One region of the Shinella sp. Sh6 genome, then DNA from elsewhere that is predicted to be linked to it. Evidence: predicted binding sites of a transcription regulator. Region 1 holds the regulator's gene; the other holds the start of a gene.

The links. Region 1 encodes PhoB, which activates phosphate uptake and scavenging genes when phosphate is short. Its sites were predicted from a motif close to TGTCATNNANCTGTCAT; they were not measured.
Region 2: the regulator PhoB is predicted to act here: its motif matches at 5,933-5,949, upstream of ACZ5TO_RS08830 (LTA synthase family protein).

The regions. Positions count from the first base shown of each region.
Region 1 covers NZ_AP044005.1:100,702-108,091, forward strand. Annotated here, with positions in the region: gene ACZ5TO_RS00485 (PstS family phosphate ABC transporter substrate-binding protein) at 1-356, shown strand, start outside; gene pstC (phosphate ABC transporter permease subunit PstC) at 427-1,911, shown strand; gene pstA (phosphate ABC transporter permease PstA) at 1,926-3,236, shown strand; gene pstB (phosphate ABC transporter ATP-binding protein PstB) at 3,250-4,065, shown strand; gene phoU (phosphate signaling complex protein PhoU) at 4,108-4,836, shown strand; gene phoB (phosphate regulon transcriptional regulator PhoB) at 4,848-5,531, shown strand; gene ACZ5TO_RS00515 (GcrA family cell cycle regulator) at 5,904-6,443, opposite strand; gene ACZ5TO_RS00520 (acetylornithine transaminase) at 6,867-7,390, shown strand, end outside.
Region 2 covers NZ_AP044005.1:1,798,215-1,805,604, reverse strand. Annotated here, with positions in the region: gene ACZ5TO_RS08855 (class II 3-deoxy-7-phosphoheptulonate synthase) at 1-475, shown strand, start outside; gene ACZ5TO_RS08850 (GFA family protein) at 598-993, shown strand; gene ACZ5TO_RS08845 (pilus assembly protein TadG-related protein) at 996-2,714, opposite strand; gene ACZ5TO_RS08840 (TadE/TadG family type IV pilus assembly protein) at 2,716-3,138, opposite strand; gene ACZ5TO_RS08835 (DUF1003 domain-containing protein) at 3,283-3,813, opposite strand; gene ACZ5TO_RS08830 (LTA synthase family protein) at 3,969-5,897, opposite strand; gene ACZ5TO_RS08825 (NAD+ synthase) at 6,193-7,390, shown strand, end outside.

The DNA of each region.
Region 1 (7,390 bases):
GCGACTACACGGAAACGCTGGCCCGCATCGCCGCCAACAAGTCCGGCATCGGCGTCTTCGGCCTCTCCTTCTACGAGAACAACGCCGACAAGCTGAAGGTCGCCACCGTCAGCGGCATCGTTCCTTCGGTCGAGACCATCGCCTCGGGCGAATATCCAGTTTCCCGCCCGCTGTTCTTCTACGTCAAGAAGGCGCATCTCGGCGTCATCCCGGGCCTGAAGGACTATGTCGAGTTCTTCACCAGCGACGACATGATCGGTCCCGACTCCCCGCTTGCCGAATACGGCCTCGTTCCGGCCCCCGACGCCGAGCGCGAGGAGGTCCGCAAGGCCTTCACCGACGGCAAGATCATGTAATCTGCCCTGGCCGGCGCGGCCATCCTTCACGGGTGTCGCGCCGGCCGCTCTCGCCGGGAGAATGTCCGAAATGAGTGTGTCCCTTCTTCTGCTCGTCGTCGCCGGCATCGGCGTCATGGGATATCTGGCAGGTAGCTGGCGCGCAGGCGCGCTTGCCGGCGGCAAGGCGTCCAGCCTGCATTCCCGGCCGGGCTATTACGGTGCCTTCGTCGCCGTCTGGTCCGTGCTTCCGGCGGTCCTCGTGCTGCTGGTCTGGATCGTCGCGAGCCCGATCTATATCGGCTCGACCGTGCGCGACGGCTTTCCCGAAGAGGTCAAGGCCGAGCCGCAGGCGACGCAGAACCTCGACTACAACATGATCGGCGCCATTTCCCGCGGCCTCTCGCTGCTGTCGGCGCAAGAGCGAACGGCGCTGTTTGCCGACGGCTCCGCCGCCCGCACGGTGCTGGCCGCCAAGGGCGTGCCGCTCGCCGCCGACCCGGCGCCCTACATGCTGACCTCCGCCGACACGCTCAACCGCATGACGGTGGCGAGCGGTCTCCTCCGCTCGGCCCTCGTCGTCCTCGTCGCGCTCGCCGGGGCGTTCTTCTCCTACCGGATGATCGCGCCGAAGTTCCGGGCGCGAAACCGGGTGGAGGGCGTGATGCTCGGCGGCCTCCTCGCCGCCTCCTCCATTGCCATCCTGACGACGATCGGCATCGTCGCCTCGATGCTCACGGAAGCCATCCATTTCTTCAACCGGGTTCCAGCCTGGGAGTTCTTCTTCGGCACCGTCTGGGACCCGCGCTTCGCGGCGGCGGGCGCTGCCGCTTCCGCCGGCCAGTTCGGCCTCATCCCGCTCCTTGCCGGCACGCTCTATATCGGCTTCGTCGCCATGCTCGTCGCCGTGCCCGTCGGCCTCTTCGCCGCCGTCTACATGTCGGAATACGCCTCGCGCACGCTCCGCTCGGTGGCAAAGCCGCTGCTGGAAGTGCTCGCCGGCATCCCGACCATCGTCTACGGCTTCTTCGCCATGGTCACGGTCGGCCCGTTCCTGCGCGATATCTCGGCCCAGCTCAACGGCCTTGCCACCGGCAACTATGCGAGCTTCATCCAGGCGCAGAGCGTGCTGACGGCCGGCTTCGTCATGGGTATCATGCTGATCCCCTACGTCTCCTCGCTGTCCGACGACATCATCACCGCCGTGCCGCGGGCCCTGCGCGACGGCTCGCTCGGCCTCGGCGCCACGCGCTCGGAGACGATCAAGCGCGTCATCCTGCCGGCCGCCCTGCCGGGCATCGTCGGCGCCCTCCTGATGACGGCCTCGCGCGCCATCGGCGAGACGATGATCGTGGTGCTCGCAGCCGGTGTCGCCGCCCGCATGCAGCTCAATCCCTTCGAGCCGATGACGACGGTGACGGTGAAGATCGTCAACCAGTTGACGGGCGACCTCGAATTCACCTCGCCGCAGACGCTGGTGGCCTTCGCCCTCGGCATCACGCTCTTCGTCATCACGCTTTGCCTCAACATCTACGCCCTCTACATCGTGCGCAAATACCGGGAGCAGTACGAATGAGCCAGGTCTCCCCCATGTCTTCCATGAGCTCCATCGGCGCCTCCGCCCGGCCCGGGCGCCGCGATATCGGCCTCGGCCGCCGCTACGCCGCCGAACGCCGCTTCCGCTTCTACGGCATGGCCGCCATCGGCTTCGGCCTCCTGTTCCTGTTCCTCCTCCTGTTCTCCGTGGTCTCCAAGGGCTACACGGCCTTCCAGCAGTCGATGATCACCATTCCGGTCGCATTCTCCGAACAGGTCATCGACAAGGACAACGAGCGCGCCGCCAACCCGCAGAAGCTCGTCTCGGCCAACTATCCGGTCGTCGCCCGCAATGCGCTCGCGAAGGTGCTGGGCGTCGACGAGAAGGACCGGGCCGGCCTCAAGGTGGTGAACGGCCTGATCTCGGACAGCGTGCGCACCCAGCTCCGCGACCTCGTCGTCGCCGATCCGTCGATCATCGGCACGACGCGCGACGTGACGTTCCTCGCCTCCGGCGACCTCGATTCCGCCTTCAAGGGCCAGATCAATCTCGACGTGCCGGAGAAGGACCGAAAAATCTCCGACAGGCAGGTCGGCTGGATGAACCAGCTCGCCGAAAGCGGCGCGCTCTCCAAGCACTTCAACACCGGCCTCTTCGTCAACGGCGCCTCCAGCCGCCCGGAGGCCGCCGGCGTCGGCGTCGCGCTCGTTGGCTCGCTCTACATGATGCTGATCGTGCTGGCGCTCTCGCTGCCGATCGGCGTCGCCGCCTCGATCTACCTGGAGGAGTTCGCGCCGAAGAACCGCCTCACCGACCTGATCGAGGTGAACATCAACAACCTCGCGGCCGTGCCCTCCATCGTCTACGGCCTGCTCGGCCTTGCCGTCTTCGTCAACTTCGCCGGCTTCCCGCGCTCGGCGGCCCTCGTCGGCGGCCTGGTGCTGACACTGATGACGCTGCCGACCATCATCATCGCGACCCGCGCGGCGCTGAAGGCGGTGCCGCCGTCGATCCGCGCGGCGGCCCTCGGCCTCGGCGCCTCGAAGATGCAGACCGTGTTCCACCACGTCCTGCCGCTTGCCATGCCGGGCATCCTCACCGGCACGATCATCGGCCTTGCCCATGCTTTGGGTGAAACCGCGCCGCTCCTCCTCATCGGCATGGTCGCCTTCGTGGCGGACGTTCCGGCAACGCCGCTCGATCCGGCGACGGCCCTTCCGGTGCAGATCTACATGTGGGCGAACGAGGCCGAGCGCGCCTTCGTGGAGCGCACGTCGGGCGCCATCATCGTGCTCCTTCTCTTCCTCATCCTCATGAACGTCGGCGCGATCCTGCTGCGCCGCCGCTTCGAACGGCGCTGGTAAAAGGACCCGTCAGATGAACATCATGTCAGAAGCCGCAGTCGAGAAAGCGCTGGACGGAAAAATGAACGACATTTCCTACAAGATGATCGGCAGGGACGTTTCGGTCTATTACGGCGAGAAGCGCGCCCTTTACGACGTCAATCTCGATGTACGCGAAAACACCGTGACGGCCCTCATCGGCCCGTCCGGCTGCGGCAAGTCGACGTTCCTGCGCACGCTCAACCGCATGAACGACACGATCGACGGCTGCCGTGTCACCGGCCGCATCACGCTCGACGGTGACGACATCTACGACCCGGCAATCGACGTGGTCGAGCTGCGCGCCCGCGTCGGCATGGTCTTCCAGAAGCCGAACCCGTTCCCGAAATCGATCTACGAGAACGTCGCCTATGGCCCGCGCATCCACGGCCTTGCGAAAGCCAAGGCCGACATGGACGCCATCGTCGAGCAGAGCCTGCAGAAGGCGGGCCTGTGGAACGAGGTGAAGGACCGCCTGCAGGAAAGCGGCACGGGCCTTTCCGGTGGCCAGCAGCAGCGCCTGTGCATCGCCAGAGCCGTCGCCGTCAGCCCCGAGGTCATCCTGATGGACGAGCCCTGCTCGGCGCTCGACCCCATTGCCACCGCCAAGGTGGAGGAACTGATCCACGAGCTGCGCGCCAATTTCACCATCGTCATCGTGACGCATTCGATGCAGCAGGCGGCCCGCGTCTCGCAGCGCACCGCCATGTTCCACCTCGGCAACCTCGTCGAGGAGAACGACACCGACAAGATGTTCACCAACCCGGACGACCAGCGCACGCAGGACTACATCATGGGCCGCTTCGGCTGACGCCCAAGCTCCCCCGAACCCGCGCGCATCAAGGACAGAACCATGGCCCCCTCCCATATCGTCTCCGCCTATGACGAAGAACTGAAATACCTCTCCCGCCGTATCTCCGAGATGGGCGGCACCGCCGAGCAGATGGTCGCCGATTCCGTCCGCGCCCTCGTCACCACGGATGCGGCGCTGGCCCAGAAGGTCATTTCCGAGGATATCATCCTCGACAATGCCGAGCGGCAGATCAACGAGAAGGCGATCGTCACCATCGCCAAACGCCAGCCGATGGCCGCGGACCTGCGCGAGATCATGGGCGCCATCCGCATCGCCGCCGAGCTGGAACGCGTCGGCGACCTCGGCAAGAACACCGCAAAGCGCGTCATCGCCGTGCAGAGCTCGGGCATGCCGCGCACGCTCGCCCGCGGTCTCGAGCACCTCGCCGAGCTCGCCCTTATGCAGCTCAAGGAAGTGCTCGACGTCTACGCTACCCGCTCGGTCGACAAGGCGAAGGCGATCCGCGAGCGCGACGACGAGATCGACGCGATCTACACCTCGCTGTTCCGCGAGTTGCTCACCTACATGATGGAGGATCCGCGCAACATCACGCCCTGCACGCACCTCCTGTTCTGCGCCAAGAACATCGAGCGCATCGGCGACCATGCGACCAACATCGCCGAGACCATCTACTACATGGCGACCGGCTCGCAGCCCGAGGGCGAGCGCCCGAAGGACGACACTTCCACGTCGGTGGTCGCTGCCGACCTTTCCGAAGCCTCCGAGTAAGGGACGCGCCCATGGTGCCGAGAATCGCGGTGGTGGAAGACGAGGAGGCGCTGAGCGTCCTCCTGCGCTACAACCTCGAAGCCGAGGGCTTCGAGGTCGATACGATCCTTTCCGGCGACGAGGCCGAGATGCGCCTGCAGGAGCGCATGCCGGACCTCCTCATCCTCGACTGGATGCTGCCGGGCGTTTCCGGCATCGAACTCTGCCGGCGCCTGCGCCAGCGGCCGGAGACCGAGCGCCTGCCGATCATCATGCTGACGGCGCGCGGCGAGGAGAGCGAGCGCGTGCGCGGCCTTGCCACCGGCGCGGACGACTATGTGGTCAAGCCCTTCTCGACGCCCGAGCTCGTCGCCCGCGTGCGCGCCATGCTGCGCCGGGCCAAGCCCGAAGTCGTCTCGACGGTGCTGCGCTGCGGCGACATCGAGCTCGACCGCGAGACCCACCGCGTCCATCGTCGCACCCGCGAGGTGCGCCTCGGCCCTACGGAATTCCGCCTTCTCGAATTCCTGATGACCTCCCCCGGCCGCGTCTTCTCGCGCTCCCAGCTCCTCGACGGCGTCTGGGGCCACGACATCTATGTCGACGAGCGCACCGTCGACGTCCATGTCGGCCGCCTCCGCAAGGCCCTCAATTTCGCGGGCATGCAAGACGTCATCCGCACCGTCCGCGGCGCCGGCTATTCGCTGGAAGCCTGAGCGGGCCATTCGTTTCGGGGAGGCAAGCGGGCCCTGCGGGGCCCGTTTCGCGTTTGAGGGGCTCCTCCGCTCGCTGCTCCCTCTCGGTCGTCATCCTCGGGCTTGACCCGAGGATCCACGCGTCACGGCATGAGCGGAGTTTGTGGCATGGATCCTCGGGTCAAGCCCGAGGATGACGACCGAGAGGGAGCGGGGATGAGAGGAGAGGGAGCGGGGATGAGAAGAGGGCGCAGGATGCGGACCGGGCGGAGGGGAGGCGGTAGGGATATGGAGAGGAAGTAGGAAGACTGCAAAACGCTGCTGCCTTCGTCCGAACGCCCCAAACGAAAACGGGCCCTTCCGGGCCCGCATCTCATTCCGCGTCGGTGCCTGTCAGCGCATCCGCCGGCGTTCGGCGGAGGGCTGGTAGGCGAGGCGCTGGTGGTAGGTGCAGTAGGGCGAGTTGTCCGGGGACTCGTTGCCGCAGAAATGGAAGTCGTCGTTGAGCGGATCGCCGATCGGCCACTTGCAGGTGCGCTCGGTGAGCTGCGTCAGCTCCAGCCGGCGCGACATCGGCACGACCACGCCGTTGTTGCCGTTGGCCGGAACGGGAAGCTGCTCGCTGCGGATCTCGAAGCCGGCGTCGGCGTCTTCCTTGGCGATACCCGTATCGGCGGGCCGGACGGCGGCGCGGGCGGCGACCGGACGGGCCTGGAAGGCCGAGGGGCGGGGCGTTGCCGCTGCCGGGCGCTTCGGGCGGGCGGCGCTCGGCGTGCCGCCGGCCTTGGCGCGGCCCGGCAGGTTCAGCCGGTGCACCTTGCCGATGACCGCGTTGCGGCTGACGCCGCCGAGTTGGGCGGCGATCTGGCTCGCGCTCAGGCCTTCGCTCCAGAGCTTCTTGAGTTTCTCGACCCGCTCGTCTGTCCAGTTCATGCTTTTCGTCTCCGCTCGGCGTTCGATGCGGGAATCCCTCGTCGCGTCCCGGACGGGTCCGGGACCTGAACGCCTTCAACTCTTTGGTGACTAGTTCCGCCGCATGCAGTCTAGTAATTGGTCTTTAACCTAGAGACCGGGGGACTCCGTGACAAGAGTCGCGGGAATCGGCGCGAATCGATTTCGAGGTTTTCCCCAACTTGCTGGTCGGGTGTGACTCGATAGCGACACCTCCCGATGCGCCGCGAATCCTCACCTTGCGGGAGGTTCAGCGCCGTTTGAGGCCGCGATTTTGTTGACAGGCCCGGGCGAAATGCGGATAGTGCCCGCATGCCGCCGAAAGGCGGCTTTTGATTTTTCCGGTATCCGGAAAAGTCAAGCCCAGGACCCGTTTTCCGCATCTCTTTTCGAAGGAACCGCGCCATGGCCGATGCCGCGCCGCTCTATGAAACCTATCTGCGTGCACCGCTCCGGTTCACGCGCGGGGAGGGCGTCTGGCTGTTCGACGAAAAGGGAGAGCGATATCTCGATTTCGCCGCCGGCGTCGCCGTCACCTCGCTCGGCCATGCCCATCCCCATCTCGTCGCCGCGCTGAAGGACCAGGCCGACAAGGTCTGGCACCTGTCGAACCTCTACGAGGTGCCCGGCCAGGAAAGCCTCGGCCGCCGCCTGACGGAGACCACCTTCGCCGACAAGGTGTTCTTCACCAATTCCGGCGCCGAGGCGCTGGAATGCGCGATCAAGACGGCGCGGCGCTACCATTTCGCCAAGGGCCATCCCGGCAAGTTCCACATCATCACCTTCGACGGCGCCTTCCACGGCCGCACCATCGCCACCATCGCGGCCGGCGGGCAGGAGAAGTATATCGAGGGCTTCGGCCCCAAGGCGCCCGGCTTCCTCAAGGTCCCCTTCGGCGACATCGCCGCCGTCAAGGACGCGATCACCGA
Region 2 (7,390 bases), 1.7 Mb from region 1:
CCTGATCGAGCTGATCGATGCACTGAACCCGGCCAACGAGGCCGGCCGCCTGACGCTGATCTGCCGCTTCGGCCACGACAAGGTCGCGGAAAACCTGCCGCGCCTCATCCGCGCCGTGGAGCGGGAAGGCAAGAAGGTCATCTGGTCGTGCGATCCGATGCATGGCAACACGATCACGCTCAATAACTACAAGACCCGCCCGTTCGAGCGGATCCTGTCGGAGGTCGAGAGCTTCTTCCAGATCCATCGGTCGGAAGGCACGCATCCGGGCGGCATCCATATCGAGATGACCGGCAACGACGTCACGGAATGCACGGGCGGCGCCCGCGCGCTTTCCGGCGACGACCTTGCCGACCGCTACCACACCCATTGCGACCCGCGCCTCAACGCCGACCAGGCGCTGGAACTCGCCTTCCTCCTTGCCGAGCGCATGAAGGGCGGCCGCGACGAAAAGCGCATGGTGGTGAACGGCTGATCGCGTTTCGTTCACGCTTCGGTTCCGTAAATTAGCGGAGCTGATGCAAGCATTCAGGAATGTGAAATTGACAGGACCGGGCCGGCTGGCAAAGCTGGCCCGGTTTTCGTTTGGGAGGAAGAATGAGCGAGGAACATACCGGCCATTGCCTGTGCGGGGCGGTGCGCTTTCGCACCGTCGGCCCGTTGCGCGACGTTATCGCCTGCCATTGCAGCCAGTGCCGGCGGCAGACCGGCCATCACTACGCCGCCACCAATGTCGGGGACGACCGGCTGACGGTGGAGGGCGGCGAGAACGTCACCTGGTACAGGGCGAGCGACACGGCCAGCCGCGGCTTCTGCCGCACCTGCGGCTCGGCGCTGTTCTGGAAGGGCGACGGCTCGGACTATACCTCGATCATGGCCGGCGCCTTCGACCGGCCGACGGGGTTGAAGATCGGCGTCCATATCTTCTGCGCGGACAAGGGCGACTATTACGAGATCGACGACGGCGTGCCGCAATTCCCGCAGGCCCGCTAGGCTCATTGCACGAGGGCGGGCCGCTGGCAGCGCACGCCCGTCACCGTGACGTCGGCCTCGCCGATCCTGACCCCGGCCACCAGCAGCAGGTTGTAGAGAAGCTCGTCGATGGCGGGCGTCACGGCCGTCAGCGTCGAGGCGAGCGCCTTGGTGACCAGCGAGGTGTTGAGCGCAAGGTTCAGGAGCTTGATGTCGACTTCCACGTCCATGTCGCCGATCAGGGTCTTGACGGCGGAGGTGAGCGTGTCGCGCGTCGATACGGTCTTCGTCGTCTTCGCGGCGATCTCGGTCGGTGAATAGGTGAGGCGGGTCTTGCCGAGGTTCTTCACCTCGCCATGCGCCAGCGCATTGATGGCAAGCAGCGCGGAATCGACGATGCGGGCCTTTTCGACGCGCGGCTCGTCGGAAAAATCCGAAAGGACGGAAGGATCGACCTTGCCGATCGCGATCTCCGCGACGCCCGGCACGGTATCCACCGCCACCTCGGCATTTTCCGGCGTACCGCCGAGGCAGCGGATGTCGGCGAGCTTCGCCTCCGACGCGGCGACCTCCACGTAGAGCGGCAGTTTCACGCGCAGGCCCGCAAGGGCGGCAAGGCCGTCGACGCTCACCTCGACGGCAAGCCGGGTCTGGGCGCTGCGCACGGCGCTGCCGGGTGCGCCGAGCCGGTGGGCGGGCGTTTCGACCGGCGGTTCGCCGATGGCGAGCTTCACGCTGACGCCGGCAAGGCCGGGAAGGGCGGCGCCGGCGTCGAGCGCCACCTGCTTGCCGCCATTGGCGAGCCCCGCGGCGGCGGATATCATCTGCAGCGCATTGACGGACATCGCCCAGTCGCCGCCGGTCGCGACGGCAAGGCCCTTCTTCGGATCGAGGTTGAGGATGCGCGAGAGCGGCAGCTTGACCTTGCTGCCGGCCGTCGCCTGCTCGATGAGGCGCAGCGCCGAACGCACGGGGCCGGAAAGCCCGTCCACGGCGCCCATCGCGGCGAGAAGCTCGGGCATGGTGAGGCCGGCATTCAGCACGTCCTCGTAGGTCGCCGCCGTCAGGTCGAGGCGGGTCGCGACGGCCTTGAGGAAGGGCTGGACGGAAATATCGGCATCGACGAGCGCCCGGTAATCCATCGCCTTCAGGGAGAGGGTCGTGCCGAGAAGCTGGCCGAGCAGGGCATTGAGGATGCCGTCGTTGAGGCTGGCAAGGCGTGTGCCGAGCGAGAAGGCCGCGATCTTCGAGCGCGAGGCCGTGCCCGTCGCGGAAAGGAGCGGCGGCTTTGGCAGGAACATCGCCGACACGAAGAGATCGGCGGGCCGGCTGAGGGTGACGCGCGCGGCGTCGGCATCCGCGCCGGCAGGCTTGAAGCGCGCCTCGGGTGCGATATCGGGATCGGCGACATAGCGGCCGCGCTCGACATGGGCGGCCGCAAGGGGCATGCCGTCCCTTGCGAGCGCGATTGCCGGGGGAATGGTGAGTCCGTCCCTGCCCGTGACGGTGACGGGCAGCTTGTTGAGCGCGAAATAGGCCGCGGCCGACTTCTCCGCCTCACCGACGCTCGAAGCGGCGGCGATGGCGGCAAGGTCCACTGAAGCCTGCAACTGGCGCCGCTGCACGGTGAAATAGCCGTAGTCGACGCCGAGGGCGAGCGAGAAGATCATCAGCGGCAGGCTGAGGGCGGCGAGCGTGCCGATATTGCCGGAGCGGTCGGCAAGGAGGCGGGACGGCTGCATCCTACAGCCCTCCCACGCGCACCGTGGCATAACGCTCGATCTTCTCCTGCGGCAGGGCGAAGGTGAAGAGCTTCCAGATCGGCAGGTCGCTGGAATCGTAGGTGATCGTCACGGTGAACTGGTCGGCATTGCCGGGATCGTCGCTGACCTCGACATGCATCTTCGCCCGGTTGATGAAGGAATAGTCGAGGCGCGAGGCGTCGAGATAGCGGTTGACCAGCGTGACGCGCTCGGCCGGGTTGAGGCCGGCCACCGCCGTGCGTGCCGCATCCGCCGCGATCTGCTGCACGGAATGGGTGACGGAAAGGTAGATGCCGTAGGCGATCAGCGTGAAGAGCGTGAGAAAGAAAAGCGGCGCGATGATCGCGAATTCCAGCGCCGAGGTGCCGGCGCGATCCTTCGACAGGCGGGTAAGGGCGTGCATGACATCTCCTCCTTGGGATTGTCTGGCGACGTGGCATTCCCGCATCCGGAAGGCGGATGCACGCATATCGTGCTCCGCGAATCTTAATTTCTCCTATAGATTGATTTTGTGAGATTTATGGGTATTTCAGGTTGTGGGGACGTGTCATTCCTGCTGCCGCAACGCCTCGCGCAGGCGCAGGATTTCCAGCTTGAGGGCGGCGATCTCGTCGAGAAGATAGGTGTCGATCTTGTGATGCAGCGCGATCAGCTCGATTTCGGCCTTCAGGTTGACCTCGTAGTCCTTGGAGGCCTCGAAGCGGTCGCGGGCGGCCTGCCGGTTCTGCGACATCATGATGATCGGCGCCTGCAGCGCCGCGAGCATGGAAAGCACGAGGTTGAGGAAGATGAAGGGATAGGGGTCGAAGGCATCCCGCGACAGCAGGACGGTGTTGGCGAGCGTCCAGACGACGAGGAAGAGGAGGAAGCCGATGATGAAGGTCCACGATCCGCCGACCCGGGCGATGGCGTCGGCCACCCGATCGCCGAGCGATTGCCGCGCCTCATAGGCGACGTTGCGGTCTTCCGAGAGGATGCGCCCCTCGCGGGAATGCAGCAATACCTCCCGCTCCGTCTCGTCGAGCTGGTCGGCGGACTTGCCGAAGAGGATTTGTGCGGCGTCGTCGAAAGGTCTCATAGCGAGGCTCCGGAGGGAATCAGAACCGTTAGCCTAGAGTTTGTCAGGGAAAAGTGGAAACCGGTTTTCCCGAAAAGACAAACGAAAACAAACAATCCCGGAGTCTGTCCGGTTCAGAATGAGTCGGACAGACTCTGGCGCCGTTCCGATGAAAATCAGTAGCCCGCCGACATCAGTTCCGCATGGGAATCGAAGAAGCGTTCAAGGCCGTACTGCTTGCCGAACATGATGTCGTGCTGGAGGAAGCGGTAGTCGCGCACCAGCGGGTCGACGGTCTTCTGGCGGGCCCAGTCGGGCGTCGCGTTGCCCTTGGCGTCGATCAGCATGTAGCGGTCGATGACGCGAAGCCTGTCGTGTACGGCGCCGAGGAAGCCGGTGTAGTAAGGATGCTCGAAGCCCGCCTCCTTGAGGAGGTAATAGGAGAGGAAGGCCGGGCTGACCGTGCCGATCTCCTTGTCGACGCCGGTCTTGTTCGACCAGATGACGAGCGGGGTCTCGTGCTCCTTCTTCATCTGCTCGGGCGTGCCCTTGCGCGAGGCGGTGATGCCCTGCATGTAGCCGGAGTTCTTGTAGACCGTGTTGAGCGGCGGCAGGTGGTCGCCGAAGATGACGATGATCGTCTCGCGGTCGCGTTCCTTCGCCCAGTCCATCAGCATCTTCAGGCTGCCGTCGGCCTCCTTCACGCCCTGCGCGTAGCTTGCGAGCATGCGCGTGTCGCGGGCGTCGAGCCGGCCGTCGACCTTGATGTCGGTCCTGGCGTAGCGGCCGTCGTCATAGGGGCCATGGCCCTGCAGCGTGACGGCGAAGAAGAAGAACGGATCCTCCTGGCTGTCCGCCTGGCGGATGATCTCCTTGGTCAGCGCCTCGTCCGAGGTGAAGTTGCCGCGCTTTGCCAGCGGCGGCATCTTGTCGACATCCTTGAAGGTCTCGAAGCCGAAGGCCTTGTAGACGCTCGTGCGGTTCCAGAACCAGCCGGAGAACGGGTGGATGGCGCGCGCCGTATAGCCTTCCGCGCGGAAGAACGTGGCGAGCGAGGGGATCGGCTTGCGCACATACTGCTGGTAGGGAATGCTGCCCGTCGGCAGGAACGCGTTGGAGAAGCCCGTCAGCGCCTCGAATTCGATATTGGCGGTGAGGCCGCCGAATTCCGGCGAGAAGACGGAGCCGCTGCGGTTCTTGCGGATCACCGGCATCGGGTCTTCCGAGAGCTTGACCGTGTCGAGACGCGTCGGATCCCACAGGGACTCGCTCATCAGCACGATGACGTCCGGCTTGGAGCGGTGCGTCGTGCCGGCGGGCATGGGCTTCGACGGGATCTTGTCGATGGCGTCGATCATGTAGCCGGCCGGCGCCTTGACGTTGGCCATCGGCAGGTTGATCGCGAACGCCATGACGAAGCCGTTATGGCGATAGTTCTCCGCCTGGTCCCACATGATCGGGAAGACCTTCAGCCGGTCGCGGACCCAGGAGAAGTCGTTGTAGTCCATGATCGAGACGAAGCCGGCGAGAAGCGGCAGCGCAAGCGCGAGGCGCGTCAGGCGCTCCTTGCCCGTCAGCGGCCGGAAGCGGCGCCAGGCGAAGACAAGAAGGCTGACGAGGCCGACGACGGCAACGACGAGCGCGACCGCAAGGCCGGCGGCCGTCCACGGCCGGTCCTTCACGAGGACCGGCATCAGTTCGAGGATCTGGCGGCCGAAGAGCAGGTCCGTCGGATAGAGCGGGTCGGTCAGGAAGACCTGCTTCTGCTGCGAGATGAAGCCCATCAGCACGGCGAGCGGGAAGACGATCAGCACGGCCTTGTGCTGGCGGCCGATCAGCGCGTCGACGGTGAGGAAGAGCAGGAAGAAGACGCCGACCGTCGTCCAGCCCGGCTGCTGCGGATTGGTCAGGAACGTCCAAGTCTGGGCGAGCGAGCCGCGCGTGATGAGCTCGATGGCGGCGACGGTGAGAAGGGCGAGAAGCGCGGAGACGGCAAGCGAGCGCAGCACGGCGAGCGCCCTGGCATGGCGCGTGAGGAAGCCTGCCTTGCCGGCACGCTCTTCGGTGGTTTCGATCGCCACGGCTGCGGATGTAAAGATAGCCAAGGCCGTCTCCAGATTTCATAAAAGTTTCGCGTATCTGTCATACGGATGTCATCTTGAACAGGGGATGAACGGTTTCTGCAACGTTCTCGCGGTGGATTGGTTCCCCCTGTTGCGGGGCCGCCATGAGCGCCGGAAGCATTGAAAAACGAGGACTTGCAGGCGAAGGATGCGTAATCGGCGCCGCGCTTCATTCCCAAAACGCCCCCGATGCTCTAAAGAGCTTGTCGACCGTTCGAGATGCGACAACCGCGTGCGGCCGCAGGATCGGACACCATGAGGAGACGGGTCCGCAGACATGACTTCCGAGACTGAAAAGACGACCCTGCGCATCGCCGTCGCGCAGCTCAACCCGACCGTCGGCGACGTCGCCGGCAACCTTGCCAGGGCGCGCGCCGCCCGCGAGGATGCCGCCCGGCAGGGCGCCGACCTCCTGCTCCTGACGGAACTCTTCATTTCCGGCTATCCGCCGGAGGACCTCGTGCTGAAGCCGGCCTTCCTGAAGGCCTGCCGCCGGGCGATCGACGATTTTGCCGCCGACACGGCGGATGGCGGGCCGGGCGTCGTCATCGGCTTTCCCCGGCAGGACGAGACGGGGCGCTACAACGCCGTCGCCGTGCTCGACGGCGGCAAGGTGATCGCCGTCCGCGACAAGGTGGACCTGCCGAACTACGGTGAGTTCGACGAGAAGCGCGTCTTCGACCAGGGCGCCATGCCCGGGCCGGTGAACTTCCGCGGCGTGCGCCTCGGCATCCCGATCTGCGAGGACATCTGGGGCGAGCTCGGCGTGTGCGAGACGCTGGCCGAGAGCGGCGCGGAAATCCTCCTGTCGCCGAACGGCTCGCCCTATTATCGCGGTAAGGTGGACGTGCGCCACCAGGTCGCCCTCAGGCAGGTCATCGAGACCGGCCTGCCGCTCGTCTATGCCAACCAGCTCGGCGGACAGGACGAACTGGTCTTCGACGGTGCGAGCTTCGCCTTCAACGCCGACAAGATGCTCGCCTTCCAGATGAGCGAGTTCGAGGAGGCGATCGCGCTCACCACCTGGAAGCGGCAGGGCGGCGGCTGGGTGTGCGACGCCGGCCCGATGTCGCGCATTCCCGAAAGCGAGGAGGCGGACTACCGCGCCTGCCTGCTGGGCTTCCGCGACTACGTCAACAAGAACGGCTTCAAGAATGTGGTGCTCGGCCTTTCGGGCGGCATCGACTCGGCCATCTGCGCGGCCATCGCCGTCGATGCGCTCGGCGAGGAGCGCGTGCGCTGCGTGATGCTGCCCTACCGCTACACCTCGAAGGATTCGCTGAAGGACGCGGCCGATTGCGCCAAGGCCCTCGGCTGCCGCTACGACATCGTGCCCATCGAGGCGCCGGTGACGGGCTTCCTCTCCTCGCTCGCCGAGCTCTTCGAGGGTACGGAAGAGGGGATCACGGAAGAAAACCTGCAGAGCCGCGCGCGCGGCACCATCCTCATGGCGATCTCCAACAAGTTCGGCTCGA